DNA from 3 places in the Streptomyces sp. W1SF4 genome. Region 3 is predicted to be linked to each of the others. Evidence: riboswitches for the same ligand, from Rfam matches in the RefSeq annotation. Region 3 holds a riboswitch; each other region holds the start of a gene.

Region 1 (6,969 bases), 670 kb from region 3:
GGACTCCAGCTCGATCCGGTCGAAGCGGGTGAGGCGGCGCAGCGGGGTGTCCAGGATGTACTGCGTCTGGACGTCGCTCAGCGAGAAGCGCTCCATCAGGCGCTCCTTGGCCTGCGCGGAGTTGTCGCTGTCGCGGATGATCCGGATGACCTCGTCGATGTCGAGCAGGGCCACGAGCAGGCCCTCGACCAGGTGCAGCCGGTCGCGGCGCTTGCCCCGGCGGAACTCGCTGCGCCGGCGCACGACCTCGAAGCGGTGGTCGAGGTAGACCTCCAGCAGCTCCTTGAGGCCCATCGTCAGCGGCTGCCCGTCGACCAGCGCGACGTTGTTGATGCCGAAGGACTCCTCCATCGGCGTCAGCTTGTACAGCTGCTCCAGGACGGCCTCGGGGTGGAAGCCGTTCTTGATCTCGATGACCAGGCGCAGGCCGTGCGAGCGGTCCGTGAGGTCCTTGACGTCGGCGATGCCCTGGAGCTTCTTCGAGCCGACGAGGTCCTTGATCTTCGCGATGACCTTCTCGGGACCCACCGTGAAGGGCAGTTCGGTGACGACCAGGCCCTTGCGGCGCGGGGTCACGTCCTCCACGGCCACGGTCGCGCGGATCTTGAAGGTGCCCCGGCCGCTCTCGTAGGCGTCCTTGATCCCGGACAGGCCCACGATCCGGCCGCCGGTCGGCAGGTCCGGACCCGGCACGAAGCGCATCAGCGCCTCCAGGTCCGCCTCCGGGTACCGGATCAGGTGGCGGGCGGCCGCGATGACCTCGCCCAGGTTGTGCGGGGGCATGTTGGTGGCCATGCCGACCGCGATGCCGGAGGCGCCGTTGACGAGGAGGTTCGGGTAGGCCGCCGGCAGGGCGACGGGCTCGCGCTCCTGGCCGTCGTAGTTGGCGGCGAAGTCGACGGTGTCCTCGTCGATCGACTCCGTCATCAGCGACGTGGCGTCGGCCATCTTGCACTCGGTGTAGCGCATCGCGGCCGGCGGGTCGTCGTTGCCGAGCGAGCCGAAGTTGCCGTGGCCGTCGACCAGCGGGAGCCGCATCGAGAAGGGCTGGGCCATGCGCACGAGGGCGTCGTAGATCGACTGGTCGCCGTGCGGGTGGAGCTTGCCCATGACCTCGCCGACGACGCGGGCGCACTTGACGTAGCCCCGGTCGGGCCGCAGGCCCATCTCGTTCATCTGGTAGACGATGCGCCGGTGCACCGGCTTCAGGCCGTCGCGGGCGTCGGGCAGGGCGCGGGAGTAGATCACCGAGTACGCGTACTCGAGGAAGGAGCCCTGCATTTCGTCGACGACGTCGATGTCGAGGATCTTCTCCTCGAAATCCTCCGGCGGCGGGGTCTTCGTGCTGCGGCGGGCCATCGCTGCGCGGCTCCTTAACCAAGGTTCGGGGGGTACTGGGGGGATCTGGCGTGTTTGACGCGGACCATTGTGGCCCGAGGCACCGACAACGCGGACTCCGACCCCGGGGGTCCCCCGTACGGAGTCGGGGGGAGTGACCCGGGAACTTGTCCGGCCGTCGGTGCGCTTGCATACAGTGGCAGGTCTGACAGAAATCTCTGCATCGCGATCGAAGGGACCACATGCCCATGGGTCACACGGCCACAGCTCAGGCCGGCTCCGGCGGCCTGACAGCGACCGAGCACCGGCTGGCCAACGGCCTGCGCGTGGTGCTGTCCGAGGACCACCTCACTCCGGTCGCCGCCGTCTGCCTCTGGTACGACGTCGGCTCGCGCCACGAAGTCAAGGGGCGGACCGGTCTGGCTCACCTCTTCGAGCACCTGATGTTCCAGGGTTCGGCGAGCGTACCGGGCAACGGGCACTTCGAGCTCGTCCAGGGCGCCGGTGGCTCGCTGAACGGCACCACCAGCTTCGAGCGCACCAACTACTTCGAGACCATGCCGGCCCACCAGCTGGAGCTCGCCCTGTGGCTGGAGGCGGACCGCATGGGCTCGCTGCTGGCCGCCCTGGACGACGAGTCCATGGAGAACCAGCGCGACGTGGTCAAGAACGAGCGCCGCCAGCGGTACGACAACGTCCCCTACGGCACCGCGTTCGAGAAGCTGACCGCCCTCGCTTACCCGGAGGGCCACCCGTACCACCACACCCCGATCGGCTCGATGGCCGACCTGGACGCGGCGTCCCTGGAGGACGCGCGCGACTTCTTCCGTACGTACTACGCGCCCAACAACGCCGTGCTGTCGGTCGTCGGCGACATCGACCCGGAGCGGACCCTCGCCTGGATCGAGAAGTACTTCGGCACCATCCCGGCGCACGACGGCAAGCAGCCGCCGCGCGACGGCTCGCTCCCGGAGACCATGGGCGGGCAGCTGCGCGAGGAGATCGTCGAGGAGGTCCCGGCGCGTGCGCTGATGGCCGCCTACCGCCTGCCGCACGACGGCACCCGCGAGTGCGACGCCGCCGACGTGGCGCTGACCGTGCTGGGCGGCGGTGAGTCCTCGCGCCTGCACAACCGCCTGGTACGCCGTGACCAGACGGCCGTGGCGGCCGGGTTCGGCATGCTGCGCCTGGCCGGCGCGCCCTCGCTGGGCTGGCTGGACGTCAAGACCTCCAGCGGCGTCGAGGTGCCCGCCATCGAGGCGGCCGTCGACGAGGAGCTCGCGCGGTTCGCCGCCGAGGGCCCGACGGCCGAGGAGATGGAGCGCGCGCAGGCGCAGCTGGAGCGCGAGTGGCTGGACCGGCTCGGCACCGTGGCCGGCCGCGCCGACGAACTGTGCCGCTTCGCGGTGCTGTTCGGCGACCCCCAGCTCGCCCTGACCGCCGTCCAGCGGGTGCTGGACGTCACCGCCGAGGAGGTGCAGGCCGTGGCCGCGGCCAGGCTGCGCCCCGACAACCGCGCGGTGCTGGTCTACGAGCCGCTGGCCGGCGCCGAGGCCCACGAGACCGAGCAGCACGACGAGAACGAGGGGGCGGAGCAGTGAGCGACACCGCAGCCGTCACGATGACCTTCCACCCGCGGCCGCAGGCCGGCGAGGCGAAGCCGTGGGCCTTCCCGGCCCCGGAGCGCTCCACGCTGTCCAACGGCCTGACCCTGCTGCGCTGCCACCGCCCCGGCCAGCAGGTGGTGGCGGTCGAGGTCAACCTCGCGGCCCCGCTGGACGCCGAGCCCGAGGGCCTCGACGGGGTGGCCACCATCATGGCCCGTGCCCTGTCGGAGGGCACCGACAAGCACTCCGCCGAGGAGTTCGCCGCCGAGCTGGAGCGCTGCGGCGCCACCCTCGACGCCCACGCCGACCACCCCGGCCTGAGGGTCTCCCTGGAGGTCCCGGCCTCCCGGCTGCCCAAGGCGCTCGCCCTGCTCGCCGAGGCCCTGAGCGCGCCCGCCTTCGCCGACAGCGAGGTCGACCGCCTGGTGCGCAACCGGCTCGACGAGATCCCGCACGAGCTGGCCAACCCGCAGCGCCGCGCCGCCAAGGAGCTCTCCAAGGAGCTGTTCCCGGCCGCGCTGCGGATGTCCCGCCCGCGCCAGGGAACCGAGGACACGGTCGCGCGGATCGACTCCGGTGCCGTACGCGCCTTCTACGAGGCCCACGTACGCCCCTCCACCGCCACCGCGGTGGTCGTCGGCGACCTGACCGGCATCGACCTGGACGCCCTGCTGGCGGACACCCTGGGCGCCTGGACCGGCGACACCGCCCCGGCCCGCCCGGTGCAGCCGGTGACGGCCGACGACACGGGCCGCGTGGTCATCGTGGACCGGCCCGGCGCCGTCCAGACGCAGCTGCTGATCGGCCGGATCGGCCCGGACCGGCACGACATCGTCTGGGCCCCGCAGGTCCTCGGCACCTACTGCCTCGGCGGCACCCTCACCTCCCGCCTGGACAAGGTGCTGCGCGAGGAGAAGGGCTACACCTACGGCGTGCGCGCCTTCGGGCAGGTGCTGCGCTCGACCGCCGACGGCAAGGGCGCCTCGATGCTCGCCATCAGCGGTTCGGTGGACACCCCCAACACGGGTCCGGCGCTGGAGGACCTGTGGAAGGTGCTGCGGACCCTCGCGGAGGGCGGCCTGACCGACGCCGAGCGGGACGTGGCGGTGCAGAACCTGGTGGGCGTGGCCCCGCTGAAGTTCGAGACGGCCGCCTCCGTCGCCGGCACGCTCGCCGACCAGGTGGAGCAGGAGCTGCCGGACGACTACCAGGCGCGGCTGTACGCGCGGCTGGCCGAAACCGGTACGGCGGAGGCCACTTCGGCCGTGGTGAACGCCTTCCCGGTGGACCGTCTGGTCACCATCCTGGTGGGCGACGCCGCGCAGATCGAGGAGCCCGTCCTGGCCCTCGGGATCGGTGAGGTCACCGTCGTCTCCAACTGAGCGGCGGGGGGCCCGAGACGGGCCGGGCTCCGGCCCGTTTCCAGGGGGGCTCCGGCGGAACATCCGCCGGAGCCCCCTTTGTCCGTTTGGTGGCGTGGTTGCAGGTATGCGGTGTGGCGTACGCAACAAAACCGCTCGTCTGTTTGGCGATTGACTGATGATCCGCCTAGCGTCGGCCGTGCTGTTCGTCAGTTGTAACCGCCGCACCCGCGGCACCGGACAGCGATCGCCGAGTCCCCGTCAGGCGCGAGCCTGGGGAGCCGGGGACCCACATGTCCCTGGGGTGAATCGGACCCCCTCGCCAGAGGAGGCCCGTAGGAGACCTTCCTGCTCCGAACCCGTCAGCTAACCCGGTAGGCGAGAGGGAAGGAAAGGATCACCCCCTTCATGGCGTTTGGCAGTCGTGCCGCCGGTTCTGGTAAGCACCGTGGTTCCAGCCGTCTGAGCCGCAAGACCGCCGGCTTCGCCGGCGTCGCCGCCCTCGCCACCACGGGCGTGGTCGGCACCCTGGCCGCTCCGGCCTTCGCGGCGGACCACAGCAGCTCCCCGTCCATGGAGGACACCGGTCAGAACGCGATCGTCGTCGCCGACGGTCTGCAGGACGACATCGAGGTCCAGGCCGCCACCCAGCAGAGCGCCGCCGAGGCCGTCGCCGCGCAGGCGCAGGCCGAGGCCGAGGCGAAGACGCGGGCCTCCGAGGCCAAGCGCGCCGCCGAGGCCAAGGAGAAGGCCGAGCGCGAGGCCGCCGAGAAGGCCGCCCAGGAAGAGGCCCGCAAGCGCCTCAACACCTTCGTCGCCCCGGTGGACGGCTCCTACGTCAGCACCCAGTACGGCGCGGGCGGCGGCATGTGGTCCTCCGGCAGCCACACGGGCATCGACTTCCACGCCGACGAGGGCAGCATCGTCCACGCCGTGGGCGCGGGCACCGTCGTCGAGGCCGGCTGGGGCGGCGCGTACGGCAACAACGTCGTCATCCGCCACAACGACGGCACCTACACCCAGTACGGGCACCTGATGTCGCTGAGCGTCTCCGCCGGCCAGACGGTCACCCCGGGCCAGCAGATCGGCCTGTCGGGCTCCACGGGCAACTCCAGCGGCCCGCACCTGCACTTCGAGGCCCGCACCGGCGCCACGTACGGCACGGACATCAACCCGCTGACGTACCTGCGCAACCACGGCGTCGGCGTCTGACCCGCACGCACGCGGCACGCTTCACCGAGGAAGGCCCCGGCTCACCGAGCCGGGGCCTTCCTCGTATTTCCGGCCCTCTTTCCGCACCCGCTCGTAAACCCGCCGCGTATTGCAATAGAGTCGCGGCACGGCCACGATAAACCGAAACGAAACCAGCGGAGGTCCGGCCTTGCGTATTCCGGCGCACGCGGTGTGCACAGCGATTCGCGACGACATCGTCTCCGGTTTCTTCGGTCCGGGCGGCCGGCTGACCGAGGAGGTGCTCGCCCGCCGCTACGGGGTCTCGCGCGTTCCGGTCCGCGAGGCGCTGCGGACCCTGGAGTCCGAGGGCTTCGTCACCACGCGGCGGCACGCGGGCGCCTGTGTGGCCGAGCCGACCGCGCAGGAGGCCGCCGACCTCCTGGAGCTGCGGATGCTGCTGGAGCCGCTCGCGGCCTCCCGGGCCGCCCGGCGGCGCACCGACGGCCACCTCAAGGTGCTGCGGGGGCTGGTCAGGCTGGGCCGGGAGCGGGCCGGCCGGGGCCGGGGGGAGGACCTGCGCTCCCTGGGGAGCTGGTTCCACGAGACGCTGGCCCAGGCCTCCGCGAGCCCGGGTCTGATCGCCCTGCTGACCCAGACCCGGCACAAGATCGCCTGGATGTACGTGGTCGAGACCCCCGCGCAGCCCGTGGAGTGCTGGGCCGAGCACGCCGCGATCGTGGACGCCGTCGCGCGCGGTGACGCGGAGCGGGCCAGGGCCCTGACCGCGCTGCACGCGCAGAGGTCGGCCGGGGCGCACCGGCCGAGGGTGAGGAATCCGCAACCTGCCGTAAACACGGCGGGCTCTCCGCATTAACAATTCCCGTATACAACGGAGGGGTATTCCCGCCCGTCCGTTCTTTCCGCCCGCCGGGACTGCCGGGGAATTGCCGTCGATTTTTGCGCCGCCGCTGCCGCCGGGTCCCGTCGCGTCGAATTCGCGGATCACCCGAACGGGAAAGCACGGAAGCCGCGGTCCCCCGGGTGTGGGGAGCGCGGCTTCCGGTGTACCGGACCCGAAGGGGTCAGACGGTCTCGGGGAGCTCCTCGAGACCCTCGGCGACCAGCTTCGCGAGGCGGTCGAGCGCGGCGTCCGCGCCCTCGGCGTCGGAAGCCAGGACGATCTCCTCGCCGCCCTGGGCGCCCAGGCCCAGGACCGCCAGCATCGACGCGGCGTTGACGGGGTCGCCGCCGGCCTTCGCGATGGTCACCGGAACTCCGGAGGCGGTCGTCGCCCGGACGAAGATCGAGGCGGGACGAGCGTGCAGGCCCTCGGCCCAGCCGACGTTGACGCGGCGCTCTGCCATGGTGATGCCCTTCAGGTTCTACGGGTTGTCTAGACCAGTCTCTCACGCCGTCCGGAATGCTCGGACCGACCTTCGGCCCGCATCCACCGCCGTTCGACCCTCCCCAGCTTGCACTGGTTCGCCACG
Region 2 (6,969 bases), 3.3 Mb from region 3:
CCGGGGCTGCTGTCCTGGCCGGCCTGGCAGGTGCTGCACGCCGCGGACCGGGTGCTGTGCTCCGACCCGGGCCACCCGCAGCTGCCGTACCTGCGCGAGGCGGGGGTCGAGGTGGAGCTGGAGGGCCCGGACGCGCACGAGCTCGTCGCGGCGTGTGCCGGGGGCCGGACGGTCGTGGTGCTGCCGTCCGGGGAGGGCGACCAGCGGCTGACGGACGGTCTGGCCCGGCTGGCCGGGTCGGGCCGGGTCGCCATGCCCGACCTGGAGCTGCTGCCCGGCTCGTACGACCTGCCGGGGGCGCGGCTGCTGGACCTGGTGCAGGTCATGGACCGGGTGCGGCGGGAGTGCCCCTGGACCTCGCGGCAGACCCACGAGGGGCTGGTGAAGTACGCCATCGAGGAGGCGTACGAGCTGGTGGAGGCGATCGAGGACGGCGACCGGGACGCGCTGCGCGAGGAGCTGGGCGACGTGCTGCTCCAGGTGGTCTTCCACGCGCGGATCGCCGAGGAGGCGGGCGGCGGTGAGGACGGGGCACAGGCCTTCTCCATCGACGACGTCGCGGGTGACCTGGTCGACAAGCTGATCCGGCGCCACCCCCACGTGTTCGGGGACGCCACGGCCGACTCCCCGGAGGACGTCAGCGCCCACTGGCAGGCCACCAAGGCGGTGGAGAAGCAGCGGGAGTCGGTCACCGACGGGATCCCGCTGGGCCAGCCGGGCCTGGCGCTGGCGGCCAAGCTCGCCGGGCGGGCGCGTGCGGGCGGGGTGGCGGTGGAGCTGCCCCGGGGCGAGGGCATCGGGTACGAGCTGCTGGAGCTGGCGGCCCGCGCCGAGGCGTCGGGGACCGACCCGGAGACGGCGCTGCGCGCGGCGGCCCGCGTCTACCGGGACGCGATCCGGGCGGCCGAGGGTGTCGAGGACGCGGTTTAGTCGCGCGGGGCGCGGGCCGAGGGGTTGTGCCACTGCGGGGACGGCCGGTGCAGGAACCACTCGCCGAAGCCCAGCGGGCGGGGGCGCTGTGAGCCGGCGACGGGGACGGCGTCGTGGAAGAGGCGGTCGGGGCGGGCTCCGAGTTCCTGGAGGAGGTGGGAGGTCTCCTCGACGAACAGGGCCGGCCCGCTGAGGTAGACGTCCTGTTCCCGCCAAAGGGCGCGGTTGCCGAGGGCCGTCGCCAGCCGGTCGGTGGCCTGGTTGCGGTGCTGCCCGGGGGCGGGCGTGATGTAGGTGACGCCGAGCCAGCGGCAGGCGGCTGCGTGCCGGTCGATCAGGGGCCGGTCGTAGAGGTGCGCGGCGTCCCGGGCGACGACGAAGAGGCGTACGTCGTGGTCGGGAGGGTGCTGGAGGAGTTCCTCCAGCAGGGCGCGTACGGGAGCCCACCCGGTGCCGGCGGCGATGAGGGTGAGGGGGCGGTCCTCGCGGCGCAGGGTGAGCCGGCCGCCGGGGGCGCCGAGCCGCAGGACCTCGCCGGGCAGGACGTCGCGGACCAGGGCGGTGCTCAGGCGGCCGCCTTCGATGCGGCTGACGTGCAGGTCGACGGTGCCGTCGGGGCGGGGGGCGTTGGCGAGGGAGTAGGTGCGCCAGGTGGTGGGGACGCGGGTGCTGCTCACGCTGACGTACTGGCCGGGGCGGTAGGGCAGCGGGGTGCGCGGGGCGAGGGTCAGTACGCCGATGTCCTGTCCGTACTGGAGGTGGCGTACCACCTCGGCCTCCCACCAGGGTGGTTCGTCGCTGTCGGCGGCGCCGGCGGTCATGGTGTCGGCGATGACCTGGTAGGCCTCGTACCAGGCCTTCTCGACGGCCGGGGTCCAGGCGTCGCCGGAGGTCTGGGCGAGGGCGGCGATCAGGCTGGTGCCGACGGCCGCGTAGTGCTCGGGGCCGACGAGGAACTTGCGGTGGTCGCGTCCGAGGTCGCGTAGGTAGGGGACGAGGGTCCCGCTCTCCAGGTGGGTGACGACGTGGGTGAGCGCGGCGAAGAGCCGGTCGCGCTGGCGTTCCATGTCCTCGGCGGAGGAGGGGAAGAGTTCGCGGAGTCCGGGGTTGTGCCAGAAGAGGTGGGAGTAGAAGTACTTGACCGCGTGTTCGGCCCTTCTCTCCACCACCGCGAAACTGCTCTTCAAGATCCTCACGTCCACAGAACCGAAAGTAGGAATGTCGCAGAACCTGACGTCAAGTGATGTCCGATCTGCGGACAGCCGCGATGAAGCGGCCATAAGGGATGGCCGGTGGCGAGCCGGGATACGGTCGACGGGTGCACGATCAGACCTCCGCCGCCCAGCCCGATCCGTCCCGTACGGAGATGCCGACGCTCTTCGACTGGGAGTTCGCCACCGACCCGTACCCGGCCTACGCCTGGCTGCGCGAGAACTCCCCGGTGCACCGCACCCGGCTGCCCAGCGGGGTGGAGGCCTGGCTGGTGACGCGGTACGCCGACGCCCGCCAGGCCCTCGCGGACCAGCGGCTGAGCAAGAACCCGGCGCACCACGCGGAGCCGGCGCACGCCAAGGGCAAGACCGGGATCCCGGGGGAGCGCAAGGCGGAGCTGATGACGCACCTGCTGAATATCGACCCGCCGGACCACACCCGGCTGCGGCGGCTGGTGTCGAAGGCGTTCACCCCGCGGCGTGTGGCCGAGTTCACTCCGCGCGTGCAGGAGCTGACCGACGGCCTGATCGACCGGTTCGCGGGCAGGGGGGAGGCGGACCTCATCCACGAGTTCGCGTTCCCGCTCCCCATCTACGCCATCTGCGAGATGCTCGGCGTACCGCGGGAGGACCAGGACGACTTCCGCGACTGGGCCGGGATGATGATCCGGCACGGCGGCGGGCCGCGCGGAGGGGTCGCGCGCTCGGTGAAGCAGATGCGGGCCTATCTCGGGGAACTGATCCACCGCAAGCGGGACGATCTGGGCAATGACCTCATCTCCGATCTGATCCGGGCAAGTGACCACGGAGACCATCTGACGGAGGCGGAGGCCACGGCGATGGCCTTCATCCTGCTCTTCGCCGGCTTCGAGACGACCGTGAACCTCATCGGCAACGGCATCCACTCCCTCTTCATGAACCCGGACCAGCGCGAGCGCCTCCAGGCCTCCCTCGCGGCCGGGGAGAGCGCGCTGCTGGAGACCGGTGTCGAGGAACTGCTGCGCTACGACGGCCCCGTGGAGCTGGCCACCTGGCGGTTCGCCACCCGGCCGCTGGTCCTGGGCGGGCAGGACATCGCGGCGGGGGACCCCGTGCTGGTGGTCCTCGCGGCGGCCGACCGCGACCCGGAGCGGTTCGCCGACCCGGACACCCTGGACCTCTCCCGGAGTGACAACCAACACCTCGGATACGGCCACGGGATCCACTACTGCCTCGGCGCTCCGCTGGCCCGTCTCGAGGGGCAGACGGCGCTCGGAACTTTGCTGAAGCGTCTGCCGGATCTGGAACTTGCGATTCCCCCTACGGACCTGCGCTGGCGCGGCGGACTCATCATGCGGGGGCTGCGCACCCTCCCCGTCCGCTTCACAGTCCCGAACGGTTGAGGGCGCGGGGGGCCGCCGGACTGACCGGAAGTCAGTTCCGCACCGTTCCACCGCCGAACTTGTGACATCCGTTCGAAGGCGGCTAGGTTCTGCCGTTACCCCGCCGTTATGCGAAAGGTGCAGCCTCATGCTTCCCGGGAACGGCCGCCACAGACGCCCCCGCCAGGTACCCGCGATCGTCGTCACCGCAGGAGTCACCGGCTCCGCGCTGGCCATGCCGCTGCTCGCCGCCACAGGTGCGAACGCGGCCGACACCGCCACGTGGGACAAGGTCGCCGACTGCGAGAGCGGCGGCACCTGGAGCGCGAACTCCGGCAGCGGCGCCTACGGCGGCCTGCAGTTCACCCTGGAACAGTGGCGCAACGCCGGCGGCCTCGCGTACGCGGAGCGCCCCGACCTCGCCAGCCGCTCCCAGCAGATCGCGGTCGCCGAGCGCGTGCTGGCCTCCCAGGGCCCCCAGGCGTGGCCGCTGTGCTCCGCCTCGGCCGGGCTGACCCAGCAGGGCCCCGCGCCCGACGTGGACCCCGGTGACAAGCTGGAGCCCGCGCCCGTCGCGCCCACCAAGGGCCGCCCCGACGGTTCGGTGCCGAACGCGGGCAAGGGCAAGCCCTCCACGGACTTCGGGGCCCCGACCCCGGCGCCGGGCACCCCGTCCAACCCGAGCGGGCTGCCGGACTACCCGCTGGGCCCCTCCAGCGGACTGCCCGTCATGCCCGAGCCGGACTACACGGTCCAGCCCACGACGCCCGGCACGCCCACGCCGACGCCGGGCACGCCCACCCCCGGCACGCCCACCCCGGGCACGCCCACGGCCCCGGGCACCCCGACGGCCCCGGGCGCCACCCCGACGGCTCCGGCCACCCCGGGTGCGACTCCCGCCCCGGGCGCCACGCCCACCGCTCCGGCCACCCCGGGCGCCACGGCGGGCACCCCGTCCGGCGCGGCGTCGGACGGCTCGGGCAAGCACCGCGGCCCGGCCGCCATCGAGGTGCAGGGGGCGCCTGGCGCGGCGTCAGTACCCGCCGCGGAGCCCGTCTACACCGTGAAGCCGGGCGACAGCCTTTCGGACATCGCGAAGGCCAAGGGCGTCAAGGGCGGTTGGGACGAGCTCTACAAGGCCAACGAGCAGGTCATCGGTGGGGACGCGGACCTCATCAAGCCCGGACAGAACCTGGATCTAACCAAGAAATAGTGGGCAGTTCGGACATCCATTAAGAGTTGAATGTCCGTTATCGCCAAATGAGACATGCATCTCTTCCGGACAACTGGCGTGTCTCGTTCCGGAACTGTTGCAAACCCCCTTCTCACCTGCACAAACGTGCTCTTCAGGAAGGCAAGTAGGCCGGTTTCTCCCCAAAATCACACGTTGAACATCGGGGAGAGACCTGTCTACCTTCTGAATCGCTCGCCACCGCGGGCTCCTTCGACCGCATCGCCGAATCCTGCCGGCGGACGGAGGGAACAGTCGTCGCGCAAGCGCCGAAGGCAGGAGCGGGGGAACCAAGGTAGGCGCCGGGAAGGGCCGTTGAGAGACGGCCCGCGTACCGGCTAGGGGTGAAGACACGCGCCGCGCCGCGTGACCGGGCAACTCATCCGCCCGAACCCGACAGCTCACCTCGAAGGCGTCGGTGAGGAGAAATCCATGCTGCTTTCCGGCAAGGGCAAGCACCGCCGCGGCTCCAAGGCCGTCCGCATCGTCACGCTCGCCGGTGTCGCCGGTGTCGCCGTCGCGGCCCCGCTGATGGCCGCCGGTACCGCCAGCGCCGCCACCGCGGCCGAGTGGGACAAGGTCGCCGCCTGCGAGTCCGGCGGCAACTGGTCCATCAACACCGGCAACGGCTACTACGGCGGCCTGCAGTTCTCCGCCTCCACCTGGGCCGCGTACGGCGGCAAGTCGTACGCCGCGCAGGCCAACCAGGCCACCAAGGGCCAGCAGATAGCCATCGCCGAGAAGGTCCTCAAGGGCCAGGGCAAGGGCGCGTGGCCGCACTGCGGCGTCGGCCTGTCCAACTCCTCGTACAACGGCGGCGGTTCGACCACCCCGGCCAAGCCGAAGCCCGAGACCAAGCCGGCCCCGGCCAAGCCCGCTCCGGCCAAGCCGGCCCCGGCGAAGCCCGCCCCGGCCAAGCCGTCCGCGCCGAAGACCGAGACCGAGACCAAGGGCTCCGGCGCCGGCTCCGGCAACTGGACCCCGGCCAAGCCGTCGACCCCGAAGGCCGAGACCCCGCAGACGGGCAACGGCACCTACACGGTCAAGGAAGGCGACACCCTCGGCACCATCGCCGACGCCAACAAGGTCAAGGGCGGCTGGGAGAAGCTCTTCGAGCTCAACAAGGACACCGTGTCCGACGCCGACCTGATCTTCCCGGGTCAGAAGCTGAAGCTCGCCTGAACGTCCGCGTAACTCTCGCGGCACCCCGCAGCATCCCCACCGCCCGGCGCGTATCCCCCCACGCGCCGGGCGGCGGCGTGTCGTCCGCCGGTCACCGCATTGCGGAACCGGAACACCGGCTTCCGCTGCCCGTTCCCCCGGCAAGCACGTGAAATCAAGGGTCCTATGTCCCGGAAGACGGGTATTCGGACCCTTTTTCGTCCCAGGAGCCGGGCGGTCGGGCAGCCCACACCCCGGAGCCGGTTAGGCTCTAGTCGGCAAGGCCGTCCCACGGCCCACACGCCACCGCACACCCAGCGTCACATCCCAGAAGGAGATGCTCGTGCCGTCCATCGACGTCGTCGTAGCCCGGGAAATCCTGGACTCCCGAGGCAACCCCACGGTCGAGGTCGAGGTGGGCCTCGACGACGGCAGCACCGGCCGTGCTGCCGTTCCGTCCGGCGCCTCCACCGGTGCCTTCGAGGCCATCGAGCTCCGCGACGGTGACCCCAACCGTTACATGGGCAAGGGCGTGGAGAAGGCCGTCCTCGCCGTCATCGAGCAGATCGGGCCGGAGCTCGTCGGCTACGACGCCACCGAGCAGCGCCTGATCGACCAGGCCATGTTCGACCTCGACGCCACCGACAACAAGGGCTCGCTCGGCGCCAACGCCATCCTCGGCGTCTCCCTCGCCGTCGCGCACGCCGCGTCCGAGGCCTCGGACCTGCCGCTGTTCCGCTACCTCGGCGGCCCGAACGCGCACCTGCTGCCCGTTCCGATGATGAACATCCTCAACGGTGGGTCGCACGCCGACTCCAACGTCGACATCCAGGAGTTCATGATCGCCCCGATCGGCGCGGAGTCCTTCTCCGAGGCGCTGCGCTGGGGTGCCGAGGTCTACCACACCCTCAAGAAGGTCCTGCACACCAAGGGCCTCTCCACCGGCCTGGGCGACGAGGGCGGCTTCGCCCCGAACCTGGAGTCCAACCGCGCCGCGCTCGACCTCATCATCGAGGCCATCAAGCAGGCCGGCTACACCCCGGGCAAGGACATCGCGCTCGCGCTCGACGTCGCC
Region 3 (6,969 bases):
GGTGATCGTGGACGCTCCGGAGCACGAGCTCGTCCGTATCGGCACGGTTCGCGGTGGAATATCTGCCTTCCGTGTACTACGTGCAGTAATGCCCGCGTTTTACGAATGGCACCGTTCGTTGCTGCTTCCCAGGAGGTGAATCCAGATGGCCATGCCCCTGCGACAGTCCATCAGGGTCGGGACCTATCTTCTCGAACAGAAGCTCCGCAAGCGCGAGAAGTTCCCGCTGATCGTCGAGCTGGAGCCGCTCTACGCCTGCAACCTCGCCTGCGAGGGCTGCGGGAAGATCCAGCACCCGGCCGGAGTGCTCAAGCAGCGCATGCCCGTCGCCCAGGCGGTCGGCGCGGTCCTGGAGTCCGGCGCGCCCATGGTCTCCATCGCGGGCGGCGAACCCCTGATGCACCCGCAGATCCACGAGATCGTGCGCCAGCTGGTGGCCCGCCGGAAATACGTGTTCCTCTGCACCAACGCACTGCTGCTCCGGAAGAAGATCGAGAAGTTCACCCCGTCCCCCTACTTCGCCTTCGCCGTCCACATCGACGGACTGCGCGAACGCCACGACGAATCCGTCGCCAAGGAAGGCGTCTTCGACGAGGCCGTAGCCGCCATCAAGGAGGCGAAGCGCCGCGGATTCCGGGTCACCACCAACTCCACCTTCTTCAACACCGACACCCCGCAGACGATCATCGAGGTACTGAACTTCCTCAATGACGACCTCCAGGTCGACGAAATGATGATCTCGCCCGCCTACGCCTACGAAAAGGCGCCCGACCAGGAACACTTCCTCGGCGTCGAACAGACCCGGGAACTCTTCAAGAAGGCCTTCGCGGGCGGCAACCGCCGCCGCTGGCGGCTCAACCACTCCCCGCTCTTCCTCGACTTCCTCGAAGGAAAGGCCGATTTCCCCTGCACGGCCTGGGCCATTCCCAATTACTCGCTCTTCGGCTGGCAGCGCCCCTGCTACCTGATGAGCGACGGCTACGTGCCCACGTACCGGGAGCTCATCGAGGAGACCGACTGGAGCAAGTACGGCCGCGGCAAGGACCCGCGCTGCGCCAACTGCATGGCGCACTGCGGCTACGAGCCCACCGCCGTCCTCGCCACCATGGGCTCCCTCAAGGAGTCCCTGCGCGCCGCCCGGGAGACCGTGGCGGCCAACCGGGACGCGTCGGCGTGAGCGGCGGACAGGGAGCGCGGCGGGGCTTCGACCTCGCCGCGCTGCTCGCCGAGCGCGGCGGGGAGCGCTACGAGCTGCACTCCCGCCACCTCAACCACCAGTTGCCCCGCATGCTGCACACCATCGGCTTCGACAAGGTCTACGAACGGGCCGAGGGCGCCCACTTCTGGGACGCCGAGGGCAACGACTACCTCGACATGCTGGCCGGCTTCGGGGTGATGGGCCTTGGCCGGCACCACCCGGTCGTCCGCCAGGCCCTGCACGACGTCCTGGACGCCCAGCTCGCCGACCTCACCCGCTTCGACTGCCAGCCGCTGCCCGGTCTGCTGGCCGAGAAGCTGCTGTCCTACAGCCCGCACCTCGACCGCGTCTTCTTCGGCAACAGCGGCACCGAGGCGGTGGAGACCGCCCTGAAGTTCGCCCGCTACGCCACCGGGCGGCCCAGGATCCTCTACTGCGACCACGCCTTCCACGGGCTGACCACCGGCTCGCTGTCGGTCAACGGCGAAGGCGGCTTCCGCGACGGGTTCGCCCCGCTGCTCCCCGACACGAAGATCGCCCTCGGGGACCTGGCGGCGCTGGAACGCGAACTCGCCCGCGGGGACGTCGCCGCCTTCGTGGTCGAGCCGGTCCAGGGCAAGGGCGTGCACGCAGCACCGCCCGGATTCCTGCGCGCCGCGCAGGAGCTGCTGCACCGGCACAAGGCCCTGCTCATCGCCGACGAGGTGCAGACCGGCCTCGGACGGACCGGCGATTTCTACGCGTACCAGCACGAAGTGGGCGTGGAGCCGGACCTGGTGTGCGTGGCCAAGGCCCTCTCCGGCGGGTACGTGCCCGTCGGCGCGACCCTGGGCAGGGACTGGATCTTCCAGAAGGTCTACTCGTCCATGGACCGGGTGCTGGTGCACTCCGCCAGCTTCGGTTCCAACGCCCAGGCGATGGCGGCGGGCCTCGCGGTCCTGTCCGTCATGGAGGACGAGCAGGTGGTGGCCAACGCCCGGGCCATGGGCGACCTGCTGCGCGGGCGCCTGGCGGCGCTCGTGGAGCGGTACGAGCTGCTGCACGAGGTGCGCGGGCGCGGACTGATGATCGGCATCGAGTTCGGCAAGCCCTCCTCCCTGGGGCTGCGCAGCCGGTGGGCGATGCTCCAGGCGGCCCGCAAGGGCCTGTTCGCGCAGATGGTCGTGGTGCCGCTGCTGCGCAGGCACCGGATCCTCACCCAGGTCTCCGGGGACCACCTGGAGGTCATCAAGCTGATCCCGCCGCTGATCGTGGACGAGGCGGACGTGGAGCGCTTCGTCGGGGCCTTCCAGGAGGTCATGGACGAGGCGCACGGCGGGGGCGCCCTGATGTGGGACTTCGGCCGGACCCTGGTGAAGCAGGCGGTCGGCAACCGCTGAGGCGCGGCGGCGGAGGGGTCCCCGACGGGCCCCTCCGGCCGTCCCGCCTCAGCCCTCCAGGAGCCGGTCCCGCAGCCGCTCCAGGGCCTCGGGCGCGAGCGAGAGCCCCTCGGTGAGGTAGCGCCCCACCCCGCCCCACTGCTCGTCGATGACGGCGAAGGCCGCGAGCAGGTACTCCGCGCGCGCGTCGAACAGCGGCGCCAGCAGCTCCATCACCTCGGGGGAGCGGGCCTCGGGGGCGTCGCTGCCCCGGCGCACCCGGTAGCGGTTGTGCGGGACGTTGGACTCCAGGTAGTCCGCCACGATCGCCTCGCGTTCCACGCCCAGCGCGAGCAGCGTCACCGCGACCGACAGCCCGGCCCGGTCCTTGCCGGCGGCGCAGTGCATCAGAGCCGGCACGCTGTCCAGCGCGAGGGCGTGCACGACGCGGCTGTGTTCGGCGGTGCGGGTGCGGATGATCGTGCGGTACGAGTCCGTCATGCGGGCGGCGGCCCGGCCCTCGCCCAGGAGGCCGCGGAGCTGGTCGAGCTCGCCGTCGCGGACCATCTTCCAGAACTCCCGGCCGTCGGCCGGATCCGTCAGCGGGATGTTCACGTTGCGCACGCCCGGCAGTTCGACGTCCGGGCCCTCCAGCGCGTGGTCGGCCGCGTTGCGGAAGTCGAAGACGGTGTGCAGCCCCAGCGAGGCGAGGAACTCTGTATCGGTTTCGGTGGCATGCGCCAGATGTCCGCTTCGAAACAGTCGTCCCGGCCTGACCCTCCGTCCGTCCGTGGTCGGCAACCCGCCCACGTCACGGAAGTTGCGCACTCCCGTCATCTCCGTGCCGCGTTCGGGTCCGGCCGGAAGGGGCTGGGGTATCTGCTGGGTCACGTGTACTCCTCCGCGTGGGTCGTGGTGTCCGAATTGGTCCGGTTGGGACCAACTTGCCATATGTGGAGGCGAGATCGGGCCCGGCCCCGTGAGCCAGATCATACGGTGACCGTGCGTGCCTGATCGCGGGAACCGAATTGCCTTGTGAGAGCGGTTGTTGATGGTGCGGAATGGACGCAGGGTGACCGGAATTCCATTGATCCCCCCAATCTGCGAATCCGTCAGGGAATTCGCGGCTTGTTGCCCGCCACCCCGCTCGATTACCTTCGCGATCGATCCGGGTGGACCGCCTAATCCTGCCGCCGCCCGGGAACCGCACCCGACCATCGCGCGCGGCAGGAGCGGGGGAACCAGGTAGGCCGCTGTTCCGGATCATTTCCGGCGCAGCTAGGGGTGAAGCCGAACCCGTGCACCGCACGTACGGCCGGACATCTCCAGTCCGAACCCGACAGCTCACCTCGCAGGCGCCGGAGAGGAATTCGCCATGCCCGGAAAGGGTAAGCACCGCCGTCCGAAGTCCCGTTCGATATCCCGTGGCTTCGCCGTCGCCGGAACCGGCGGAGCGGCCCTCGCGCTCCCGCTGATGGGTGCCGCCGGCGCCAACGCCGCCCCGGCCGCGTCCGTCCCCGCCCAGAGCGCGCAGGCCCCGCAGGCCCTCCGCTCCGCCGCCCCCGCGGCCGCCCCCACGGCGGCGGCACCCACCGTCTACACGGTCGTGCCGGGCGACTACCTCTCCAAGATCGCCGCCGAGCGCCACATCGAGGGCGGCTGGGAGCAGCTGTACGCCGACAACCGCGAGGCCGTCGGCGCCGACCCCTCCCTCATCCACCCGGGCCTGAAGCTGAACCTCGTCGGCGGCCAGGACGCGGCCCCCGCCCCCAAGGCCCCTGCGGCCCCGGTCGAGGAATCCTCCAGCGAGGCTCCGGCCGCGCCCGAGGGCCTGAACGGCAAGGCCCCGAAGGCCGCGGGCAAGACTACCGCCGGCAAGCCCAGCCGTACGTCCGGCGGCGCGGCCGCCCAGGGCTCCGGCGCCGCCGCCAAGAGCGAGAAGGCCGCAGCGCCCGCCGCGCCGGCCGCCGCGTCCGGCTTCACCGCCCCCGTCGGCGGCGGCGTCTCCACCCAGTACCGCACGAGCGGCGCCATGTGGTCCTCCGGCTACCACACCGGCGTCGACTTCATCGCGAGCACCGGCACCACCGTCCGGGCCGTCGGCGCGGGCACCGTGGTTTCCGCAGGCTGGGGCGGTGCGTACGGCAACGAGGTCGTCATCAGGCACGCCGACGGCAAGTACTCCCAGTACGGCCACCTCTCCTCGCTCTCCGTCTCCGTCGGCCAGAGCGTCACCGGCGGCCAGGCCATCGGCCTCTCCGGCGCGACCGGCAACGTGACCGGCCCGCACCTCCACTTCGAGATCCGCACGGGGCCGTCCTACGGCTCGGACATCGACCCGCTCGCCTACCTCCGCTCCAAGGGCGTGAGCATCTGACGGCACCCGCCGTCGGCACGAGGACGCGCGCGGAGCCGGGGCCCGAGGGGGGTCCCGGCCCCGCGTGTACTTATTCCTTATCCCCCGCGTGGTATAGATCACGGCCCGTCAACCCCTCATTACGTTGGCGTAGGTTGGTTGCCAAGGTGAAGGATGCTGTCCTGTGGCAGCGACGAAGACGACACTGAAGACCATCGGCTCGTACGCGGCGATCGGGGACAGCTTCACCGAAGGCGTGGGAGACCCGGGACCCGGGGATTCTTACCTCGGCTGGGCGGACCGCCTCGCCGTACTCCTGGCCGATCAGCGCGACGAGCACGACTTCCGGTACGCGAATCTGGCCGTGCGGGGCAAAGTACTCGACCAGATCGTGGCCGACCAGGTCCCGAGAGCCAAGGAACTCGCCCCCGACCTCGTGACCTTCTGCGCGGGCGGCAACGACATCATCCGCCCCGGCAGCGACCCGGACGACGTCGCGGAACGGTTCGAGGCGGCCCTCGCCGACCTCAAGGCCTCCGTGGGCCTCGTGATGATCACCACCGGCTTCGACACGCGGGGCGTGCCGGTCCTCAAGCACCTGCGCGGCAAGATCGCGACGTACAACGTCCACGTCCGCGCCATCGCCGACCGCTACGACTGCCCCGTGCTCGACCTGTGGTCCCTCAAGACCGTCCAGGACCGCCGGGCCTGGGACCACGACCGGCTCCACCTCTCGCCCGAGGGCCACACCCGCGTCGCGCTGCGCGCCGCACAGGTCCTCGGCTACGAGGTGCCGGCCGACCCGGACCAGCCCTGGCCGCCCGTCCCGCCGCGCGGCTCGGTCGACGTCACCCGCGACAACATCCAGTGGGCGCGCGAGCACCTCGTCCCGTGGATCGGCCGCCGGCTGCGCGGCGAGTCCTCCGGCGACCACGTCGAGGCCAAGCGCCCGGACCTGCTGCCGCTGTAACGGACGCGCGGGGGAGGGGGAGCGGGGGAGGGGCGGCGGGGGACGGGCAGCGGGGTGACGGCCGCCACGGCTGTCCGGACACCGCGCGGCGGAATCCTCGGGGGCCGGTGTGCGTTGGGATGGTCGTAGCACTCGACCGTCCTGTCCCGCACCCTCCCAGGAGGCGCCTTGACCGGCTCCCTTCCCCCGCGTCCCCGGCTGCGCGCCCTGCGGCCCGAAGCCTTCGGCGCGGACCCGTCCGGCGCACGGCTGGAGCGGATCCTGCGCTCGCCGAACTTCGCCGACGGCGTCTTCCAGAACCCGGTGGGGGCCCGGACCAGGCCTTCCGGATCGATGGCGGAGTTCGCCAAGCTCTACTTCCACAAGGAGCAGCGGGCCCGCCGCAGCCCCGAAGCGCCGATCCCCGTCCACCCGACCACCCTCGCCGACCTGGCCAAGCCGCCGGCCAGCGGGCTCCGGCTGACCTGGATGGGCCACTCCAGCATCCTCGCGGAGATCGACGGGCGCCGCGTCCTCTTCGACCCCGTGTGGGGCGACCGCTGCTCCCCCTTCCCCTTCGCCGGGCCCAAGCGGCTCCACCCCGTCCCGGTGCCGCTGGCCTCGCTGGGCTCCGTCGACGTCGTCGTGATCTCTCACGACCACTACGACCACCTCGACCTCCCCACCATCAAGGCCCTGGCCCGCACGGACACGGTCTTCGCCGTCCCGCTGGGCGTCGGCGCGCACCTGGAGCGCTGGGGCGTCTCGCCGGACCGGCTGCGCGAACTCGACTGGAACGAGTCGACCGAGGTCGCGGGCCTCACCCTCACCGCCACTCCCGCCCGTCACTTCTGCGGGCGCGGCCTGCGCAACCAGCAGTTCACCCTGTGGGCCTCCTGGGTCGTCAGCAGCGCGGAGCACCGGATCTTCCACAGCGGGGACACCGGCTACTTCCCGGGCTTCAAGGAGATCGGCGCCGAGCACGGCCCGTTCGACGCCACGATGATCCAGATCGGCGCCTACTCGGAGTACTGGCCCGACATCCACATGACCCCCGAGGAGGGCCTGCGGGCCCACCTCGACCTCCAGGGCGGCACCCCGGCCGGCA

What was found. A riboswitch is a leader RNA that binds a small molecule or an ion and turns the genes downstream of it on or off. The one in region 3 is predicted to bind cyclic di-AMP.
Region 1: it holds a riboswitch for cyclic di-AMP, as region 3 does, so the genes downstream of both, D1J60_RS26785 (M23 family metallopeptidase) here and D1J60_RS29660 (M23 family metallopeptidase) in region 3, are expected to answer to the same signal.
Region 2: it holds a riboswitch for cyclic di-AMP, as region 3 does, so the genes downstream of both, D1J60_RS14165 (transglycosylase family protein) here and D1J60_RS29660 (M23 family metallopeptidase) in region 3, are expected to answer to the same signal.

The regions. Positions count from the first base shown of each region.
Region 1 is NZ_CP034350.1:5,709,640-5,716,608, forward strand. It holds gene D1J60_RS26770 (DNA topoisomerase IV subunit A) at 1-1,359, opposite strand, end outside; gene D1J60_RS26775 (pitrilysin family protein) at 1,587-2,939, shown strand; gene D1J60_RS26780 (pitrilysin family protein) at 2,960-4,327, shown strand; cyclic di-AMP (ydaO/yuaA leader) riboswitch at 4,545-4,702, shown strand; gene D1J60_RS26785 (M23 family metallopeptidase) at 4,715-5,518, shown strand; gene D1J60_RS26790 (GntR family transcriptional regulator) at 5,688-6,353, shown strand; gene D1J60_RS26795 (HPr family phosphocarrier protein) at 6,562-6,843, opposite strand.
Region 2 is NZ_CP034350.1:3,064,931-3,071,899, reverse strand. It holds gene D1J60_RS14185 (nucleoside triphosphate pyrophosphohydrolase) at 1-930, shown strand, start outside; gene D1J60_RS14180 (globin domain-containing protein) at 927-2,126, opposite strand; gene D1J60_RS14175 (cytochrome P450) at 2,297-3,523, shown strand; gene D1J60_RS14170 (transglycosylase family protein) at 3,651-4,715, shown strand; cyclic di-AMP (ydaO/yuaA leader) riboswitch at 4,991-5,163, shown strand; gene D1J60_RS14165 (transglycosylase family protein) at 5,166-5,915, shown strand; gene eno (phosphopyruvate hydratase) at 6,232-6,969, shown strand, end outside.
Region 3 is NZ_CP034350.1:6,374,996-6,381,964, forward strand. It holds gene D1J60_RS29640 (1-hydroxy-2-methyl-2-butenyl 4-diphosphate reductase) at 1-139, shown strand, start outside; gene hpnH (adenosyl-hopene transferase HpnH) at 146-1,177, shown strand; gene D1J60_RS29650 (aspartate aminotransferase family protein) at 1,174-2,577, shown strand; gene D1J60_RS29655 (tyrosine-protein phosphatase) at 2,626-3,393, opposite strand; cyclic di-AMP (ydaO/yuaA leader) riboswitch at 3,725-3,927, shown strand; gene D1J60_RS29660 (M23 family metallopeptidase) at 3,932-4,933, shown strand; gene D1J60_RS29665 (SGNH/GDSL hydrolase family protein) at 5,097-5,882, shown strand; gene D1J60_RS29670 (MBL fold metallo-hydrolase) at 6,051-6,969, shown strand, end outside.